DNA from 3 places in the Oribacterium sp. P9 genome. Region 3 is predicted to be linked to each of the others. Evidence: a T-box and tRNA genes for the amino acid it is inferred to sense, from the RefSeq annotation. Region 3 holds a T-box; the other regions hold tRNA genes.
What was found. A T-box is a leader RNA that pairs with one kind of tRNA and senses whether it is charged. The one in region 3 lies ahead of ACK8P7_RS00820 (threonine--tRNA ligase), so its partner is inferred to be a tRNA-Thr.
Positions count from the first base shown of each region.

Region 1: it has a tRNA-Thr gene. The T-box ahead of ACK8P7_RS00820 (threonine--tRNA ligase) is inferred to sense a tRNA for this amino acid. The anticodon was not compared.
Region 2: it has a tRNA-Thr gene. The T-box ahead of ACK8P7_RS00820 (threonine--tRNA ligase) is inferred to sense a tRNA for this amino acid. The anticodon was not compared.

Region 1 is NZ_JBKEIS010000006.1:95,803-102,477, reverse strand. Features, by position in the region: gene ACK8P7_RS05690 (Na/Pi cotransporter family protein) at 1-895, opposite strand, end outside; gene citF (citrate lyase subunit alpha) at 1,539-3,110, opposite strand; gene ACK8P7_RS05680 (zinc ribbon domain-containing protein) at 3,353-3,829, opposite strand; gene ACK8P7_RS05675 (NlpC/P60 family protein) at 4,042-4,863, opposite strand; tRNA gene ACK8P7_RS05670 (tRNA-Thr) at 5,072-5,144, opposite strand; gene ACK8P7_RS05665 (YitT family protein) at 5,302-6,180, opposite strand; gene ACK8P7_RS05660 (CapA family protein) at 6,326-6,675, opposite strand, start outside.
Region 2 is NZ_JBKEIS010000013.1:401-7,075, reverse strand. Features, by position in the region: gene cysS (cysteine--tRNA ligase) at 1-771, shown strand, start outside; gene ACK8P7_RS08175 (Mini-ribonuclease 3) at 771-1,217, shown strand; gene rlmB (23S rRNA (guanosine(2251)-2'-O)-methyltransferase RlmB) at 1,383-2,126, shown strand; gene ACK8P7_RS08165 (quinate/shikimate dehydrogenase) at 2,236-3,213, shown strand; tRNA gene ACK8P7_RS08160 (tRNA-Thr) at 3,427-3,499, shown strand; gene ACK8P7_RS08155 (helix-turn-helix domain-containing protein) at 4,086-4,298, shown strand; gene ACK8P7_RS08150 (HipA N-terminal domain-containing protein) at 4,301-4,540, shown strand; gene ACK8P7_RS08145 (HAD-IIA family hydrolase) at 4,615-5,433, shown strand; gene ACK8P7_RS08140 (AraC family transcriptional regulator) at 5,591-6,415, opposite strand; partial or broken gene ACK8P7_RS08135 (sulfatase-like hydrolase/transferase) at 6,633-6,675, shown strand, end outside.
Region 3 is NZ_JBKEIS010000001.1:191,289-197,963, reverse strand. Features, by position in the region: gene ACK8P7_RS00835 (C40 family peptidase) at 1-902, opposite strand, end outside; gene ACK8P7_RS00830 (SDR family NAD(P)-dependent oxidoreductase) at 1,164-2,018, opposite strand; gene ACK8P7_RS00825 (trimeric intracellular cation channel family protein) at 2,135-2,809, opposite strand; gene ACK8P7_RS00820 (threonine--tRNA ligase) at 2,823-4,709, opposite strand; T-box leader at 4,839-5,070, opposite strand; gene ACK8P7_RS00815 (ABC transporter ATP-binding protein) at 5,192-6,675, opposite strand, start outside.

The DNA of each region.
Region 1 (6,675 bases), on a different contig from region 3:
CGATCACCTGGAACACCTTGAAGAGGAAGTGTGCGAAGGCAATGCTTCTGCCGAGGGAGCCGGCGTCGTCACCGGTACCGGCGATCGTCCGGATGATCATCTCGATCTGCGGCGCGAATAACAGCAGCAGGACAAACATCAGTATGGTGCCGAAGACATTAAACAGCAGATGGATGAGGGCGGCACGCTTCGCGTCCTTCTTGCACGGGATCGCGGTGAGGATCGCGCTCGAGCATGCGCCGATGTTGCAGCCCAGGATGATGAACATGCAGATCCGGAGGTCGACGAGGCCCTGTGCGCCCATGACGACGAGGATCGAGACGGTGACGGACGAGGACTGCACGATCGAGGTGATGACGAAGCCCATCAGCACGCCGAGGATCGGGTTCGTGAACGAGGACAGGAAGTGGATGACTTCCGGGATGTCACGGAGTGTGCCCATCGCCGCCGACATCGTGGAGATGCCGACGAAGAGGAGGCCGAAGCCCATCACGATTTCGCCGGATTTTTTCACCACCTGGTTCGGGATGAAGTTCATCATCACGGCACCCGCGAACACGAAGATCGGTGCGATCGCGGAGAGGCGGAAGGCGACGAGGAGCGCGGTGACGGTGGTACCGATGTTCGCGCCCAGGATGATGCCGCAGGCGTTGTTCAGCGCCATGAGGCCGGAGTTCACGAAGGTGACGGCCATGACGGTGGCGGTGCTGGAGGACTGGATCACGGCGGTGAAGAACAGTCCGACCAGAAGGCCGGTCAGGCGGTTGTGGGTGCAGGTTTCGAGGATACTGCGCAGCTTCGCGCCGGCGACCTTCTCGATACCGTGGCTCATCATGTACATACCTGCGATAAACAGGCCGAGGCCTCCCAAAAGACTCACTAGTATTGTCAGCATGGTTTCTCCCTTAATATTCGTGGCGTCATCGCCACAGGATGTTCGGTTCAGTCTTGCTTTATGTGATACCGGGCGGTGTTGCTTCTGGTTTCACAACCAGTCCAGGCGGATTTCCTGGCCGGCCGTCGCCGCGATCGTAATACATGTGGCAGATCGTGGCCGGCATGGTCTTCGCATGAGGTGCTCATAAATATACCGATGCCCTGACCGGCGAGATATGCCGGCATGATCGTCGTATGAGGTGCTCTCCCATCTTTACAGCAGGAACGCTTCTGGCGTCCGTTTCGTTATTTTTTTAACGTGTGCAGTACAAAAACACGCCGCTGTATAAAGCCCAGTTTGTTCCATTATACCGCATGTATTCAGAAGAAAAAACAGGGATTTTATATGGTCTATACACAATTTTTACAGATTTTTTACGGTATTTCGGGTGATGTTCGCCAATTAGTCGAGTATAACCAGACGTTTTTCGACGCCTGCTTATATAACGTGCAGTGCACAGCGGCATAACCGGCAGGCATCCTACAGCAGCCAAGCTGGTCTAGAGCCCAACATAAAAAGCAGCCCTCGCGGAGCTGCTTTTCTACTCTTTTATTGCATCGCAATGCGATGCTCGCTCCAGAGGAGCTGGTGGCCGGCAAACTTACACAATCCAGTGCAACGGCTTCTGCGGTTCGACGCGGCGCACGACATCGATGATGCTGCCGTCACGGGCCTCGATGATGCCGACGACCTCGTCGTGGAACTCGATCGGGTCCGGGCGGCCGACGATGCTGTATGCGATGTCACGCAGCTCTTCGATGGTGATGAGCGGGAGCTTCGCATCCCGGAGCCACTGGAGAAGGTCCTTCCGGCGCGAGTTCACGGCGATGCCGTAGTCCGTGACGAGGACGTCGATGTTCTCACCAGGGGTCACGCAGGTCACGACGCGATCGACGACGGTCGGGATACGACCACGGATCAGGGGTGCCACGATGATGGAGCATTGGCATCCGGCTGCCGTGTCCGGGTGTCCGCCCGGGGCGCCGCGGAGCACGCCGTCGGAACCGGTGGTGACGTTCACGTTGAAGTCGGTGTCGATCTCGAGCGCGCCGAGGATGACGAAGTCGAGCTTGTTGACGAAGGCTCCCTTATTCAGCGGGTTCGCGTACTCGGAGGTCGAGATCTCGTAGTGCTGCGGGTCCTCTCGGATTGACTGGATGGCCGTCTGATCGAAGCATTGAGCATCGACGATCGTGCGGATGTAGCCCTTATGCAGGAGGTCGACGAGTGGCTTCGTGATGCCGCCGATGGCGAAGCTCATATGGATCTGGCGCTCGGCGAGGAACGGCTCGAGGAAGCGGGTCGCGGCGAGGGATGCGCCGCCGCCACCGGTCTGGAAGGAAAATCCGTCGCGGAAGTACGGGGTCGCGGCCATGACGCGTGCGCAGTCTTCAGCCATCTTCAGCTCGCGGACGTCCTGGGTCATGCGGATGACGTTGCTCGCGATCTTCGCCGGGTCGCCGATTTCGTCGACGACGCAGACATAATCGACGTCGACCATCGGGATGGATGGCGGGAAGTTCGGGAACGGCACCATGGTGTCGGTGATGGCGACGACGTGGTCGGCGTAGCGGGAATCCACGACACTGTAGGACAGCACGCCGCAGTCACTCTTGCCGCCGACGCCGCGGAGGTTGCCATACTCGTCCGCAGTCGGCGCACCGATAAATGCGATGTCAATGTGGACGTCCCCTTCTTCGATGGCGCGCACGCGGCCGCCGTGGCTTCGGATGATCGCCGGTGTCGCGAGTCGGCCGAAGGATACGTCCTCGCCGATACGGTCACGGATGCCGGAGGTCTGGATGCCGATGACGGTGCCCTCTTCGATCATCTGTGCGACGCGGCTGTGTGACTTGCCGAGCGACGACGCGCAGATCGTCAGATCGCGGAGGCCCATCTCCTGTGCGGCCTCGAGCACCATGTTGACGATGTGGTCACCATCGCGGAAGTGATGATGGAAGGAAAAGACCATGCCGTCCCGCGCGCCGCACTTCTCGAGTGCCTCGCGGATACTGCCGACCATCTTGCTTCTCCGTGGGTCGACCATGCCGCGCACTGTCGGCGCCGCCTTCGTATATGGTTTGTCGTCCCGGTAGTTGCTGCCCCGGAACGGCTCCTTCCCATAGCGCTTCAGAATCTCGTCCGGGATGTCCCGGCCTACTGCATTTAACATAACTGTGTCCCCCTGTCATGTGGTTTTGGCTGTGCGACGACCCGGAAATTTCAACCCGGATGGCGGCTAGCTGGACCGCTCGTCGCATACTTCACTTCTTCTGCAGCTTCTTATATTTCCTGTACAGATACACCGGGATGCCGATCATGACACTCAGGCAGATGATGATAAAGACGATGGCCAGAACCACTTTACTCATGATGTTCTCTCCTATCCTTAAACTCGAGCTTCGACCCACGATATCACTTCTGTTCTGTATACTCGAACTTCTTCCCGCACTTCGGGCAGTACTCGAAGTCTTCCGTCGTGGTGTAGCCGCAATTGTAGCAGACCTTCGTCCACTTGCCCTGCTGCTCGAGGAGCCGCTGCTGCGTACTTCCTGCTGAAGCCCCGGCCGTATTCTGTCCATACGTTGCGTCATTCTGCGCACTAGCGGAGTGATTCTGTGCGCCTGCCTGCCCACGCTGTTCGAGGTAGAGGTCCGTCTGCTGTATCGCAACGTTCTCTCCACGCTCGATCGCGCGACCGACCTCCGGACGAAGCTGATACAGCGAGCCGCAGCAGCTCGTGCGCACATAGTACGTACGCCCCCACTTAAAAATCGGAATGAAGAAAATCGACAGCACCATATACGTCACAAACACCTGGTACTGCCCCATGCGCCCGCACACATCGCAGGTCATCGGCTGATGAAAATCGAGATTCTTCTGATCATTCATGATTCCGAAGAAGAAAAACATGTGCACCTCCATGTGCTTCCGCCAATGCTGTCGACCTTTACGGGTTCACCGCGCGCCGGATTTTCGCTTCTACAACACACCCTGACACGATCCGTCAAACCGGGATAATCCGCAGGCGTCATGCGCGAAGTTTCCAGACCATAACTGCATGAACATCCCGGCAGTACATTCATACCGCGCGCCGGATTATATCACCAGTACCGCCCGATGGCGATGATCGGGGCGTAGTGTATCGCAGAAGAACCGCTGTCCTCGAAGACCCAGCCGCGGGAGCTGTTCGTCGCATGGACGATGGAATTCTCACCGGTATAGATGGCGACATGATTCACGCGACCACCGTTACCATAGAAAATCAGATCGCCCGGAAGCATCTCTGCCTCGGAAACATAACGCGGAGCAGCTGCGCACTGCTCGGCGGAGGTTCTCGGAAGCGAAATGCCGAACTGACGGAAGACGGCGAGCACGAAACCAGAGCAGTCCACCGGCCCACCGTTCAGATTCGTACCAGCACCATAGCGGAGCTTGCCTGCACCGACATACTGCCGCGCGAAGTTTACGATATCCTTACGACCGGTGACCTGCTGCAGTGATTCCTGTGAATGCATATAATTCTTGCCATTCTCGTATGCACTGCCTGCGACCAGGAAGCTGTCGCTCGACATCGACGAGCTGCCGGCTACCGTACCGAGACGGCCCAGCGCATTCGGATTCGAAAGAGGAATCACCTTCGTCTGCACGCTTCCATCCTGTACCCAGGCGCCATCCGAATTCACGGTATAGCCATCCGGTGTCGTCGTAGCGGTCGCTAAGCATCCATTCAGATCAAAATAATACGACTCGGCGATCCCGTCCTGGTTGCCATCGATCCACGCCCAGCCCGTCTGAAGCTGTCCGGCGTCGTTCAGATACACCCACGAACCGTTCTGCTGTCCCCAGCTTCCGGCCAATGCTGTCACCGTCGCTGTGATGGTCAGAGCCGCGGTCGCTATGGCTGCACTCACTATTTTTTTCACTGGAATCTCCTTTGCATAGACGCCCCTGAGGGCAGCCTTGACTGAACAACGTTTGCGCAGTAACGCCGACGCGTCCGTCAGCTGTGTTACAAAAAAGTCCTGGTTTCTCGCATCTGAAACCAGGACTCTGTCTTCGGTAATATTCGCTTTACGATTTAACGGTAGTCACTCTAGTTCAGATTGACACTGCTGTCACAAGAGAATATCGAGCTACTGACCGGATTCGAACCGGTGACCTTCTGATTACGAATCAGATGCACTACCGACTGTGCTACAGTAGCATGCGCCTCAAAACGCCATTACAATATAGCACGTCGCCCGCCAAATGTAAAGCGGAATTCTCACAGTTCACAAACACCGGCGCCCCGGCGGTTACTGTTCACTCGTGGCTCGGCAGACAGCAGCCCTGTCTGAACGGTAACACCCAGTGGTAAGCGTTCAGATAGCAGGGGACCCGGATTTCGGTATCGGCTTCTCGCGGGAGAAGCCCTCTCCCATGACCTCGCGGACATCCGAGAGGATCACGAAGGCGTTCGGATCGATTTCATGTACGAGATCCTTCAGGTACGTGATCTCGCGGTTCGACATGATGCTGTAAAGCATCGTCGTTTCCTTACCGGAGTACATACCGATCGCATGCACACCAGTGACACCACGGTCCAGCTTCTGCAGGATGGCATCCGAAATCTGCGTCGGCTCCGACGTGATGATCCAGACCGCCTTCGCGTAATGCATGCCTTCCATCAGGCCGTTCGACACCTTCGTCACGACATAGACAGAGATGATTGCATACAGCGCATGGATACCACCGAACGCACCGACACCGATAGCGACGATCCCCCAGTCGATGACCTGGAGAATCTGCGGGATGCTGTACTGCGGAAACGGAATATGCAGGAGCGCTGCCAGGATATCTGTACCGCCGGTCGTCGCCTGTCCGATCAGGATCAAGCCGAAGCCGAGCCCCGAAAGGATACCGCCGAATACAGCTGCCAGCAGCAGATCACCATCTGGAATCAGACTGACACCAGGCAGCAGCCAGAGGAAAAAGGACAGCATCGCCGCACCATACAGAGTCCTGCCGATAAACTTCGCGCCGAGAAACTTCCACGCCGCAAGAAACAGCGGGATGTTGAGCAGAGTATTACTGAGCCACAGCGGCATCCCGATCCAGCTCCGCAGGATGATGCCGAGACCCGTCACACCACCGACGACCAGCTGATTCGGATCATAGATATTTTTACTGCCAATCGCCATCAGCAGCGCGCCCAGCGCAATCAGCATATAATCCCGCATCGGTGTTCGTTTCATCAGCATATCCAGTCCTCCCTGCTCTACACCATCTGTCCATATCCGGTTCAGCACATCATCCCGCGCTTCGGAATCGACTGTATGTTCACCAGACTCCGTTCATCATAACATATTTGACATGGCAGATATAGATAATATTTATTCATTCATCTCACGACGCACTGACATATCCATCCGCGTCGATCTTCACACCACTGCTGAGACCGCTCATCTTTTCATAAAAGGCGGCGATCTTCTCCGCATCGTCCAGCTTCCGCGTATAGCCGGCGGCAGACGTACCTGGTATCAGGCGAAGCCGGATGCCCTCGTCATCGACATCTGCCTGTAGCAGTGCGGTGCTCGGAATCGAGCTGCCGAACACGAAGTTTCCGAGCGAGTACGCGATCGGCACGCCCTGGTAGTATTCGATGCCCTGCAGAACGTGCGGATGTGCGCCGACCACCAGATCTGCACCCGCATCCACAAGTCGGTGCGCGATGCTTTTCTGCACCTCGTTTGGCG
Region 2 (6,675 bases), on a different contig from region 3:
ATGGCTCCGAAGTACTGCGGCGGACGTCTCGACATCCATGCCGGTGGTGAGGACCTCATCTTCCCGCACCACGAGAACGAGATCGCACAGTATGAGAGTGCACACCACGAGACCTTCTCGAACTACTGGATGCACAACGGATTCATCAATATCAACAACCAGAAGATGAGTAAGTCCCTCGGTAACTTCTTTACCGTCCGTGACATCACTGCGCAGTATGATCCGATGGTGCTCCGCTTCTACATGCTGAGCGCCCACTACCGTAATCCGCTGAACTTCAGTAAGGAGCTCATGGATGCTGCGAAGACCTCCCTCGACCGTATCTACACGGCGCTGGATCGTCTGCGTGAGCTGAGTGCGAAGGCACAGGGCGATGCGATGACGGAGAAGGAGCTGGAGGATCAGAAGGCGGTCGATCAGCTGCAGGAAACCTTCAACAGCAAGATGGACGATGATCTGAACACCGCAGATGCGATCACGGCGATCTTCGAGCTCGTTCGTGTGGCGAACATCACGGCGACCGAGGAGAGCACGAAGGCATACGTGGACTATGTGCTTGCGAAACTCGAGCTTCTCATGGGTGTCCTGGGCATTCGTACGGAGCTCAAGAAGGATGATCTCGACAGTGAGGTCGAGAAGCTGATCGAGGAGCGTCAGGCAGCACGTAAGGCGAAGGACTTCGCCCGGGCGGATGAAATCCGTGACCAGCTGCTCGCCATGGGTATCGTTCTCAAGGATACCAGAGAAGGCGTGAAGTGGAGTCGTGCCTGATGGATTACGAGATTTTCAAGCTCTATAAGGAAAAGCTGAATCTGAAAGCGGTGGATGTCCAGACGACTTCACCGCTTATTCTCGCGTACATCGGCGACTGTCTCTATGACCTCGCCGTGCGGGAGTATGTGGTGTCGAACTTCCCGGGTGTGGTCAATGCTGTCAACCAGAAGAAGACGACCTTCGTCTGTGCACATGCGCAGTCGGAGATCATGGGCTTTCTCATCGGACAGGGCGTGCTGACGGACGAGGAGATGTCCGTCTACCGTCGTGGCCGCAATCAGAAGTCTGCAACGCACAGCAAGAACAGCTCCATCCAGGAGTACCGCCGCGCGACAGGCTTCGAGGCGCTGATCGGATACCTGTATCTGACGGAGCAGTACGAGCGCATGATCGATCTGGAGGCGAGAGGCATCACCCACCTGCAGGCGCTGGAGGACCGCTAAGGCGAGATCCGGCACGAGCCGGCGGCAGAAGCAGAAAAAGAATAAGCCGGTTGAAAAACTGCGTTTTTTCGGTTCAAACATCACATCCTGTATCGGAGACCGTCTCCGATGTGTACCGGCTCTCGGAGTCGGCCATGGATGTGAGCATAGGAGAAGGATCTAAGCATGAGAGACGAAGAATTTACACTGATCGGACGAAATCCGGTCATCGAAGCATTTCGTGCGGGCAAGGCGATCGATCGTCTGTTCGTACAGGACGGGCTCCACGACGGCCCGATTTCCACGATTTTACGTGAGGCGAAGAAGGCCGGTGTGAAGCCGGAATTCGTGAAGAAGGAGCGCCTCGATGAGATCGCCGGACAGGGGGCGAGCCACCAGGGTGTAGCGGCCTACCTTGCGGCATTCCACTACAGCAGCGTGCAGGAGATGCTCGACGCTGCCCGTGAGAAGAACGAGGATCCGTTCCTCTTCATCCTCGACGGCATCGAGGATCCGCATAACCTCGGCGCGATGATCCGTACGGCGAATCTCGCCGGCGCCCATGGGGTCATCATCCGCGAGCGGCGCGCCGTCGGGCTGACCTCGACCGTGGCGAAGAGCTCGGCCGGCGCGCTGGAGCATACCCGTGTGGCGAAGGTTACCAACATCGGCCAGACCATCGAGGAGCTGAAGAAGGAGGGCATATGGTTCGTCTGTGCGGATATGGACGGCGAGCTCATGTATAAGCTGAATCTGAAGGGTGCGATCGGACTCGTCATCGGGAACGAGGGCGAGGGCGTTTCCCGCCTCGTGAAGGAGAAGTGCGATATGGTCGCCTCCATCCCGATGAAGGGCGACATCGACTCTCTGAACGCATCCGTCGCGTGCGGCGTGCTCGCGTACGAAATCGTACGGCAGCGACTGAACTGACGGCATGTGGGCTGATGTAAACATTGGCCACATATAATCGTATAGGAAGAAAATGGCAGGGAATCGCAGGCGGGACGCCGGGTTCCCTGTTCTGGATGATGGAGGAAATATGGAAATTTCAGGACGCACGAAAATGATCTGTCTGCTCGGCAGCCCGGTGGCGCACAGCATGTCCCCGGCGATGCACAACGAGGCCTTCGCGGAGCTCGGGCTCGACTACCGTTACCTCGCCTTCGATGTGAAAGAGGGGGAGCTCGCCGGCGTGATGGACAGCTTCCGGAGGATGGGCGTGCGCGGCTTCAACCTCACGATGCCGCTGAAGACGGAGGCCGTCGCGCTCTGTGACCGGCTGAGTCCGGCAGCAGAGATCGCCGGTTCAGTCAATACCGTTGTCCTCGAGGACGATGGCACGGCGACGGGACATACCACGGACGGTATCGGCTTCACGGAGTCGGCACGTCAGGAAGGCGTCGATTTCCGCGGACAGAAGGTGACGCTGCTCGGTACCGGTGGGGCCGGGATCGCCATCCTCGTGCAGCTCGCGCTCGATGGTGCCCGCGAGGTAGCGGTCTTCGAGCGCGCCACCAGCCGCTTCCACGATCGGACCGCCCGTGTCGTCGCCGAGCTGAACGAACGTACCCACTGCCATGTCACGGTCTATGACTATGAGGATGCTGTGATGCAGCAGCAGATCGCGGAGTCCTGTCTCCTCATCAACGCGACGAATGTCGGCATGGCACCGCATACCGATGCCTGCATCATCCAGGATCCGTCCTGGCTTACGCAGCGGGCGAGGGTAGCCTGCGGTGATGCGCAGACCTCGGATGCGTCTGCTGCCCAGGGAGAGGCCCCGACAGCCGATACGACTGCCGCACAGGAGAAGGTGCAGACAGTGGCACCGCTGGTCGTCGCCGACGTCATCTATAATCCGCGGAAGACGAAGCTCCTCGAGATGGCTGAGGCCTGCGGCCTCAAGTCCTTCAACGGCATCAACATGCTGCTGTACCAGGGCGCAGCCGCCTTCGAGCTCTGGACCGGCGAGAGGATGCCAACGGAGAAGATCAAGGCGAAGTTTTTCTCGGAATAATTCACAGCTTAACTGGCCCTCATATCGGCTTCGGCTCAGAGCACGCAGGGAACGCCCTGCACAACGCAGATAAGCGCCGTATCCGTATATCTGCGCCGTGCCGTTATGTGCAAAATAATGTCCACATAAACTTTTTACAAAAAAAGTAAATTCGTGGTTGACAGAGCAGGGTCTCCATGATAAAGTATAGAAGTTCTCGAGAGGGAACGGAATGCTGGCATAGCACAGTCGGTAGTGCGTCGCATTGGTAGTGCGGAGGTCACCGGTCCGATTCCGGTTGCCAGCTTTCTTTATAGGGTGAGAAATCACTTGGAAGAGAGCCCGGAAATGACGTAAATACGTTGTTTCTGGGTTCTTTCTGTATGTTCATCCATCGATGTTACATAACCGTGTATGCACAGTGAATGAACGTTTACAGCATGAAAAATTGGGGCGAAAGTGCAAATATTGTGGGGCGAGATTTTTTAATGACGGAGTGAAGGTGAACTATGCGAAGTTCCAAGACGTGCTGGCGAAGATAAAGTGACGAAACCATATATAAGAGGAGTCTTTGAACATGGCAGAGAGCTGGGTTCCTCTGCACCGGAATACACAGTTCTAGGCGATGATCTGACGGTCAAGTTTACTGGTTATAGTTCACTCGTGTACTGATCCGGCAGGGGACCGGAGGGGACGGCAACCTGCTGACGGAATGGTGCGAATAATGATGATGTATATCGCTTGACTACGCCGTACGGCTAATTATATAATTCATTTGTGATAAATTAGCCGTACGGCTCATTATTTATAAATGCAAGTATAATTTAGCCGTACGAACCAAATAACCAAACTCAACTTTAAAATAAGCCGTACGGCAGAATCGAGGCAACCTTATGAAGCTTTATGATTCAAGCGATTTCGGACTTGCGATTCGTAATCGTCGAAAAGAACTTCACTATACGCAGAGTACTCTTGCTGAGTTAACCGGCTTCAGTATAAGCTATATTTCTGATCTGGAGCGTGGCAAACCTACGGCAGAGCTTGAAAAAGCAATACACCTTGCAAACATTTTAGGCATGGACATCATTGCCGAGAAACGAGGATAGCCATGTTTAATCTTACTGTTATGATGGAAATATGCGGGATCAGCACCTGTGTCGGGCACATTACCGGTACAGATTCTTCTAATTCTTTTTTTTCGTATGACGATATCTATTTATCGACACCTGACTGTCGCCCCATATCGATCAGTCTACCGCTCGAGAAAAAGCGTTTCAGTCCCGAAGAGACGAAATGTTTCTTCGAGGGATTACTGCCAGAAGGTTTTACACGCAGATGTGTCGCATGAATCCTTGATGGTATAATTAAAAAAATGAAGTCATTACTACTGGTGTGATTCACCATATAGGAGGAGACAGTGTTATGGAACGACTTTCTGGAATAGACTTTACTGCAATCAAGGGCTTTATTTGCGATATGGATGGTGTGATCTACCACGGGAATCAAATCCTACCAGGTGTCAGAGAATTTATTCAGTGGTTGCAGGAGGAGCATAAGGAGTATTTATTTCTCACAAATAATAGTGGCTACACTCGACGAGAACTGAACCAGAAGTTAGCGCGTATGGGACTCGATGTACCAGAAGAGCATTTTTATACGAGTGCTTTAGCGACGGCAGCATTTTTAAAGCAGCAGGCACCGGGCTGTTCTGTGTTTGCTATTGGCGAAGCAGGACTTTTGAATGCACTTTATGATGCGGGGGTGACGATGAATGACGTTAATCCGGATTACGTTGTTGTAGGAGAAGGGCGAGCATATTCACTCGATACATTAACTAAAGCAACAAATCTTGTTCTTAATGGTGCAAAGCTGATTGGCGCAAACTCGGATGTGTCAGGACCAATTGAAAATGGAATTGCCCCTGCGTGCGGTGCTTTAGTAGCCCCGATTGAGATGGCTACCGGTAAAAAAGCCTATTTTTGCGGAAAGCCGAATCCATTAATGATGAGGACAGGACTGCGCTTGCTTGGGTGCCATTCTGCAGAAGCCGTGATGATTGGCGATCGTATGGATACAGACGTCATTTCTGGCATGGAAAGTGGTATGTCAACTGTACTTGTTCTTTCTGGCGTATCTACTCGTGATACACTTGATACCTATGCTTATCGTCCAAGCATTGTGCTGAATGGTGTTGGTGATATTCCGAAATTGGCAGAGAAGAACTGTGCAAAGACAGAATAACCTCTTTAAATCATAGATAAAATATAAAAATCGGATGTCTGAACGGTAAAAAAATCGCCGTCAGACATCTGATTTTATATTATACACAGCCTCAATCTTTGACTGTGCTTCGTGTTAAAAATACAGTCCATCTGTAAGTGAATAATTTAGAGAGTACCTATGACTTTGGTGGTTGTTGAAGAAACCATTCCGGCGTATTTGCGTTTCCAACTTTTTGATAGAACATCTGAGGGGCAATTCCAGTGTGTTTTTTAAATACTCTGCTGAAATACAGCGGATCATCGAATCCTACTAATCGAGCTATGGTTGAAATACTCATGGAATTTGAAAGCAGAAACTCCTTTGCTTTTTCAATACGTTGCGTATTAAGGTACTGAACCGGAGAAACACCCATACGCTTACGAAAAGTGTGCGAGAAGTAGCTTTTGCTTAGTTTACAGTAATCTGCCATCGTAGATAAAGTCCAGTTATCAGCATATTTAGAATTCAGCTCTAAAAGCAGGCGGTCGATGGAAAAATTGTTTTCGTAAGGCTTTGAGAGAGAACAGAATGAGCGACTGATGGAACAGAGCAAAAGGCAGAAATCATGTAGAATGATATCTTCATACTGTGGCTTTTTTAACTGCAGTTCATTAATGATATCCTGGAACAGTAGCTTCAAGTATTGGTTTTCTCCGATGTAGCAATTGCGTATATCATATTTCTTCAGAAGCTCTTCGCATTGATTACCTGTAAAATGAATCCAGTATATTTCAGGCTTTTCTTTTGCAAAGTATGAATAGAATTGAGGTACTGTTGGTCGATACAGCACAATATTTCCAGCCGCAAGGGTTATCCAGTGATGATCTATGAAATAATGGCCCTCTCCCCGGAATACATATATTATCTGATAATCCAGACGTCCTTTCTCCCGATTACAGAAATAGTCCTGAGTCTGGAAAATCTGTTTTCCACAGCAATTCACCATAAGAGGAATATCCATATTACAAAAGCCAAGCTGAGTTCGCTCATTTCGAAAGTGCCCACTTATATTTATCATTATCATCAAGCTCCTTTGTTATCCTGTTAGTACCAGTATATCGTGTGAAAGCAGGAAAATCCATATGAAAAGTAATTATGTAAATGGCTATACGAAGTCATATGAAATACTATGGAGCCACATAGATGTAGTGAATCTATCAGGGAGGAGGCAAAAGTCGTTGAAAAAGCAGGTTGTTTTATTAATGACAGATACAACAAGAA
Region 3 (6,675 bases):
AAGCTGATGGACTGTGCATTCGCATACTGATCACGGGAGCTGCGCCCTGTCGTGATGCCGAAGTGCTTGAAAATCTGCTGTACGAAGCCGGAGCAGTCAGCGCCATCCGTGAGGGAAGTGCCGCCATAGACATACGGATTCCCGAGGAACTGCTTCGCGTACTGGATCAGTGCCTGACGAGAAGCCGTCGTCGCGATGACCGGAAGACTGCTGCTGATCGACTTTACGATGGAGGTACCGGCCTCGATGACATTACTACGACTTAAAATGCTCGTGCCTGCGTTTGTTACGGCTGCATCACTCTTCGTTTCAGAAGCGCTGCTGCTTCGTGTACCACTGATGGCATCGCCGGCGGCCTGGATGATGTTTCCGGCAGCTGTGCTCACGCCGCTGGTGCCGACATTCGTGAGGATATTCGCGGCTGCACTGACCGTGCTCTTCTGTGGAGTGGAAGAGGCACTCTGCGTGTTCTTCTTAAAAACGGCGAAATCATCGACCGAATCCACGATTTCCAGCAGGGTTTCCTTTCCCTCCGTCGAAACCGCAGCTTCCTGGATCGTTTCGGCTGCCGTCGAGTCCTGCGCCACGGTATACTGCTCGCTGACGACATTGGCACTGGTCTCGTGAATCTCCGAGATTTTATACTCCGGAATCATGGAACCGTCCGTCGCCGCGGCCAGATCCTGGTCGGAGATGCCGAGCTCCTCGTCCGATACCGGGCCGTCGCCGATGCCGATCAGGACCTCGTCCGCCAGTGCGGTCGAGGTGGTCGTCAGGCTGAACATGAGAAGCAGGGCCAGCTTCAGCGCGAGCCTCCGCGTACGACGCTTCGGGGCATACGAAGAAGCGGCAGGCAGACGCACACCGGTTTCCTGTGTCATAGGATGCATAAGATGATTCATACTGGGTCTATTCACGGTTTCTCCCATACTTTTATCTGATCCGCCGGATCGCCGGAGCGGTCCCCGGCCTAAAACGAAGATGTCTCTGAAAAAAGCCGCAAAAAAGCGGCGTTGCAAACTCTGTTTCGAAGATCTCAAACATCTTAACTTTAGCACAAACGCCGCGATCTTTCCTTACAAATTATATTACAATTTGCTTACGATGCAGAAGGCCTATAAGCGTTCCTTCGGGTCCCCACTGTCTGAACAGTATTTCAAATCTCAGATCCAGCCGCCGTCGAAGCGGATGATCTGGCCGGTGAGGTAGGCCGGGGCGGCGGCGAGGAGACGCACGAGGTCCGCGACCTCTGCCGCTGTGCACATACGACCGTAGGGGATCTCGTCCTCGAGCTGTGCCCGGTCCTCCGCGCTCATCCAGCCGTTCATGTCCGTATCGACACAGCCGATGGCGATGGCATTGACCGGGATATGGTTCGGTGCAAGCTCCTTCCCCAGCGCCTCGGTGAAGGCATTGACCGCGCCCTTCGTGAGGCTGTAGACCGACTCCATGGAGGCGCCGACCACACCCCAGACAGAGCTCATGTTGAGGATACGGCCCTCGGAGGCGCGCAGCAGATACGGAATCACGGCGCGGGTGAGGCGGAACATGTCCTTCACGTTGGCATCGAGCATCTCCTCGAGCTCGTCATCCGAGACGTCCTGGGCGAGGTTGAAGGTCGAGATGCCGGCGTTGTTCACGAGGAGGAGGGCGTCCTCCGGGGTCTCGATCCGCGTGCGTCGTGTAAGTGCATCCTGCGGACCGTGCGATATGACGAGATCGCTCTGCTCTTCGCAGGCAGCACAGGATTCAGGCTGCGTCCCATCAAGATCCTCTTCCGTAAGGATCGGAAGGGGTTTCGTGCCTGGTGTCCCGAGCAGTGCGGCGAGGACCTCGCCTGTGATCGGGCCATGCACGGTATGCACCTCCGTCACGCCGCGGAGCCTCTCCGCCACCTGCTCCAGGAGGTCGAAGCGAGAGCGGCAGTTCAGGATGAGCCGCCAGCCGTCGCGGGCCAATGTCTCTGCCACTGCTCTTCCCACGCCGCGGGAGGCACCTGTAATAATCGCTGTTTTCATAATTTCCTTTCCGAAAAAAGCGGCTGCACGATGTGCAGCCGCTTTCTGTCCTGCCGCAGGACGTCCATCCTGCGATTGTGCTGTGTTTTCAATTCCGGATACTGTAGCCTCGTTCATTATCTGAAGGACGGCAGATTCCAGTGGAAGTAGATCGCGAGGAAGCGGATCAGGACCGTCACGATCATGCTGACTACCGCGGCGATCATCGTGCTTCCGAAGGCACCCGCCGGGCGGGCGATGACGGACAGGCCGCAGTAGACGATCGCTCCGACGATGGCCGCGATGCCATAGACTCGCTTCCGCATGATGAGCGGCATCTGCCCGGCGAAGATATCGCGGAGGATGCCACCACCGATGCCGGTGAGGACGCCGACGAAGCAGGCGAGGAACATATTTGCACCGTAGCCTGCATTGACCGCCGTACGACAGCCGACGACGACGAACGCGGCGAGGCCGACAGAATCGGCGACGTTCAGGATGAAGTTTGAGCGGATCCGGTTCCGGTCGATCTTATCCATATAGTTCCCGGTGGTCTGGCTGCGCTCGAAGATGAAGTCGACGACGCAGGTGATGAAGGCGACGGTCACATAGACCGGCTTCGTGAACATCGCCGGCGGGATCTCGCCGAGGATGAGGTCACGGATCATACCGCCGCCGACGGCCGTCGCACAGCCGAGTACGATGGCACCGAAGATGTCCATCTTCCGATCCTTTGCGACCATGACACCGGAAATCGCAAAGGCCACCGTACCGACCATTTCAAGAATAAAAATCACATCATCAAAGCCCATAGCTATCTCAGCTTCAGTCGATCTCGTCCGGAAGCTCGAGGGTGTGCTCTCTGTTCAGCTTCTGGCAGAAAGCGACGAACTTGTCGAGCGGAACGTTCTGGATCTGCTTGTTGGAACCACGTACGTTGATGGATACGGTGGTCTCCTCTGCCTCGTGATCACCGAGTACGAGGATGTACGGATCCTTGTAGTTCTTGAAGCCCTTGATCTTCGTCTTCATGTTCTTATCGCTGTAGTCTGCCTCGACACGGATGCCTGCGTTCAGCAGAGCCTCCTCTACCTTCTTCGCATAGGCGTTGTGCTCCTCACGGATCGGAACGAGGGCTACCTGATACGGATTCAGCCAGAACGGGAAGTTCCCCTTGAAGTTCTCGATGATGATACCGATGAAACGCTCGAGGGAACCGTAGATCGCACGGTGGATAACGACCGGCATCTGCTGTGTGCCGTCCTCTGCGGTGTAGTTCAGGCCGAAGTTGTGCGGAAGCTGGAAGTCGAGCTGAACCGTACCACACTGCCACTCACGACCGAGTGCATCCTTGATCTGAAGGTCGATCTTCGGGCCATAGAATGCGCCGTCGCCTTCATTGATCTCGTAGCCGCCCTCGCCATACTTCTCGTCGAGGATGGACTTGAGGGATGCCTCTGCACGATTCCAGACGTCGATATCACCCATGAAATCATCCGGTCTGGTGGAGAGCTCTGCACGGTAGGTGACACCGAAGGTCTTGTAGATCTCGTCTGCGATAGAGATAACATCCGCGATCTCATCCTTGATCTGGGACTCCATCACGAAGGTATGGTCATCATCCTGACGGAACTCCTGTACACGGAAGAGACCGTTCATCTGACCGGACTTCTCCTTACGGTGCAGCACATCGTACTCAGAGTAACGGATCGGGAGCTCCTTATAGGAACGAAGCTTACGCTTGAAGGTGAGCATCGCGTTCGGGCAGTTCATCGGCTTCGCTGCCATGGTGTCGATGTTCTCACGGTTGTAAATGACAGAACCGGCCTGGATCTTCGCTACCTTCTTCTCGGCTGCCGCATCCTTATAATCCTCGACCACGTTCTCGATATCCGCGTCTGCCGTGGTGTAGCCGTCGATACCCGGAACGATGAACATGTTGTTGAGATAATGTGCCCAGTGACCGGAAACGAGCCAGAGACGCTTGTTGTTTACGAGCGGCGCTGCGATCTCGGTGTAGCCATGGCGGCGCTGTACCTCACGGCTGTACTGAAGCAGTGCCTGGTACATCTGCCATCCACGTGGCAGCCAGTATGGCATACCTGGAGCAGTCTCGTTGAACATGAAGAGCTCAAGCTGCGCACCGATCTTCTTGTGGTCACGCTCACGCGCCTCCTCGATCATCTTTACGTGCTGCTTCAGCTCATCCTTCGTCGGGAATGCATACACATAGACACGCTGCATGTGGTCACGCTTCTCGTCGCCTCTCCAGTATGCTGCGGAACAGCTGTGAATCTGATAAGCCGCGCTCATCAGCTCCTGTGAATTCTCTACGTGCGGTCCACGGCAGAGATCGACATAATCATCACCGGTATAGTAAACAGAGATGGTCTCGTCCTCTGGAAGCTCCTCGATCAGCTCGAGCTTAAACTTCTGATCCTTGAAGATCTCCTTCGCCTCGGCCTTCGAAACTTCCTTCCGTGTCCACGGCTCACGACGCTTGATGATCTCACGCATCTTGTTCTCGATGGCCTTGAAGTCCTCTTCACCAATGCTCTTGCCCTCCGGCAGAACGAAGTCATAGTAGCAGCCGTCCTCGATCTGAGGTCCGATGCCGTACTGTACTTCCTTACCATAGATCTCGATCACTGCCTTTGCGAGGATGTGTGCGAGGGAATGACGATACACCTGTAATAACTCTTCCTTTTCCATTTGTTTCTCCTTTGAATGTTTCAAAACCAGCCCTTTGGGTCGGCTGATTTCGTGTCTGGACAACCGGTCCAGTGCCACACAGCGAATCTCTGCCTTAAACAAAAATGCCCCAATCAGCTCTTTCGAACTGATTGGGACGATAGATTCGCGGTTCCACCCAAATTGTCATCTTCCACATATCCTGTGGGCGAATGCTTCTGCACCTGCACAGATGACCACTCTTTCGACGGTAACGTAGTCAACGGGTCCGATTAAGGACCTCTCCGAGGTGGTGTTCATATTTATTTCCTCGACGCCTCGCAGCAACCGGCGTTTCTCTGCATCCGAAATCAAATATTACTGTCCTCTTCAACGATTTCTGTCTATTCAATTGACACAGCCATTGTAGGTTCGGCGGATCGCTTTGTCAAGGGGCTGTCCGGGATTTTGCATACACATGTGTTACACGTCCCTCCGGGTGCCCCTGCCAGGTACAGAGTCCCTTATTTCTCGATTTCCAGACGACCGTCGGCGATGCACTTTCCAGACTGACGGTCGAACAGCAGGATGTGGCTGCCGTGGATGTCGATGCCGGCCTGCTCGCCGATCCTGTAGGCATTGTTTCCGAAGATCACACCGGTCAGAAGATAGTCATCCTGCACACAGAGCTTGAGCGTCGATTCCATACCGGTCGGCATGGCACCGAAGATCGTGGTCTGGAGCGCACCCTCCGGCTCGATGTCGATGGCCTCCGGACGGATACCCAGCACGAGGTCACGGTTTGTGAGGACCGGATCCTCGAGGATGGAGCTGTCCTCTTCGATGACCTTTTCGATATGGTACTTGAAGACCTCATCCTTGTTGCTCTTCTCGACGGCGTGCTTCTGCTTCAGACGGTCGATTTCTGCCTGCTTCTTCGCGGCAGCATCTGCATCCCGCTGTGTGAACCAGGTCGGAAGTTCGAGCGCTTCGTTCGGGATGAAGCGTGCATGGATGCCATGGAAGATCTCGAGGGCGACGCTGCCGTCTGCACTTTGCTCACCCGTGGCTTCTACGAAGTTGATGGACGGGTTGCCGACGAAATCGGCCGCGAAGAGATTCGTCGGGCGGTTGTAGACCTCGAGCGGTGCGTCGTACTGCTGGAGGACACCGTTGTTGATGAGGCAGATCTTCGTCGCGAGGGTCATCGCTTCCATCTGATCATGGGTGACGTAGACGAAGGTCGATCCGGTCTCCAGGTGAAGACGCTGCAGCTCGTAGCGCATCTCGAGACGAAGCTTCGCATCGAGGTTACTGAGCGGCTCATCCATGAAGAGCACCTGTGGCTCCGGTGCGAGGGTACGGGCGATGGCGACACGCTGCTGCTGACCGCCGGAAAGCTCTGCCGGATAACGGTCCATGAACATACCGATCTTGACGACACGGGAAACCTGACGTACACGGCTGTCGATCTCTTCGTCCGTTAATTTCCGGACCTCCATGATCGCGGTGCCGTTCTGTGTGACGTGGAAATGCTCGTCGAGGGTCTGCCCCTTCGCCGCATAGCCTGCATTGATCTCCGCAAGAGTCTTCTCATAGCCGGCACGTGCCGCGTCGGCCGCCTGCTGCGGATCCGCCGCCTCATGAATCTTCAGGTTGAAGAGCTCCTTCGCGCTCATGATGGAGAGGTTGAAGGTGTCGATGAGCTTCACGTAGGCCTTTTCGGTATCGAGCTTTCCGTTCTTATCGCGGCAGTCCTCGATCTGGTCCTTTACCTTCTTTCCACTCTTCAGCGCATGCATGAGATCGGAGCTGACCTTCGCCTTTACGTCGATCCGCGGCAGCTCTTCTTTGATGTTTTTAAGACCGAAGGAGATGTTCTGATACACGGTCATGTTCGGCCAGAGTGCATAGTTCTGGAAGAGGAAGCCGACCTTTCGTTTATTGGCCGGAACATTGATTCCCTTATCCGAATCGAAGACGACGCGGTCGCCGATTTTGATCTGCC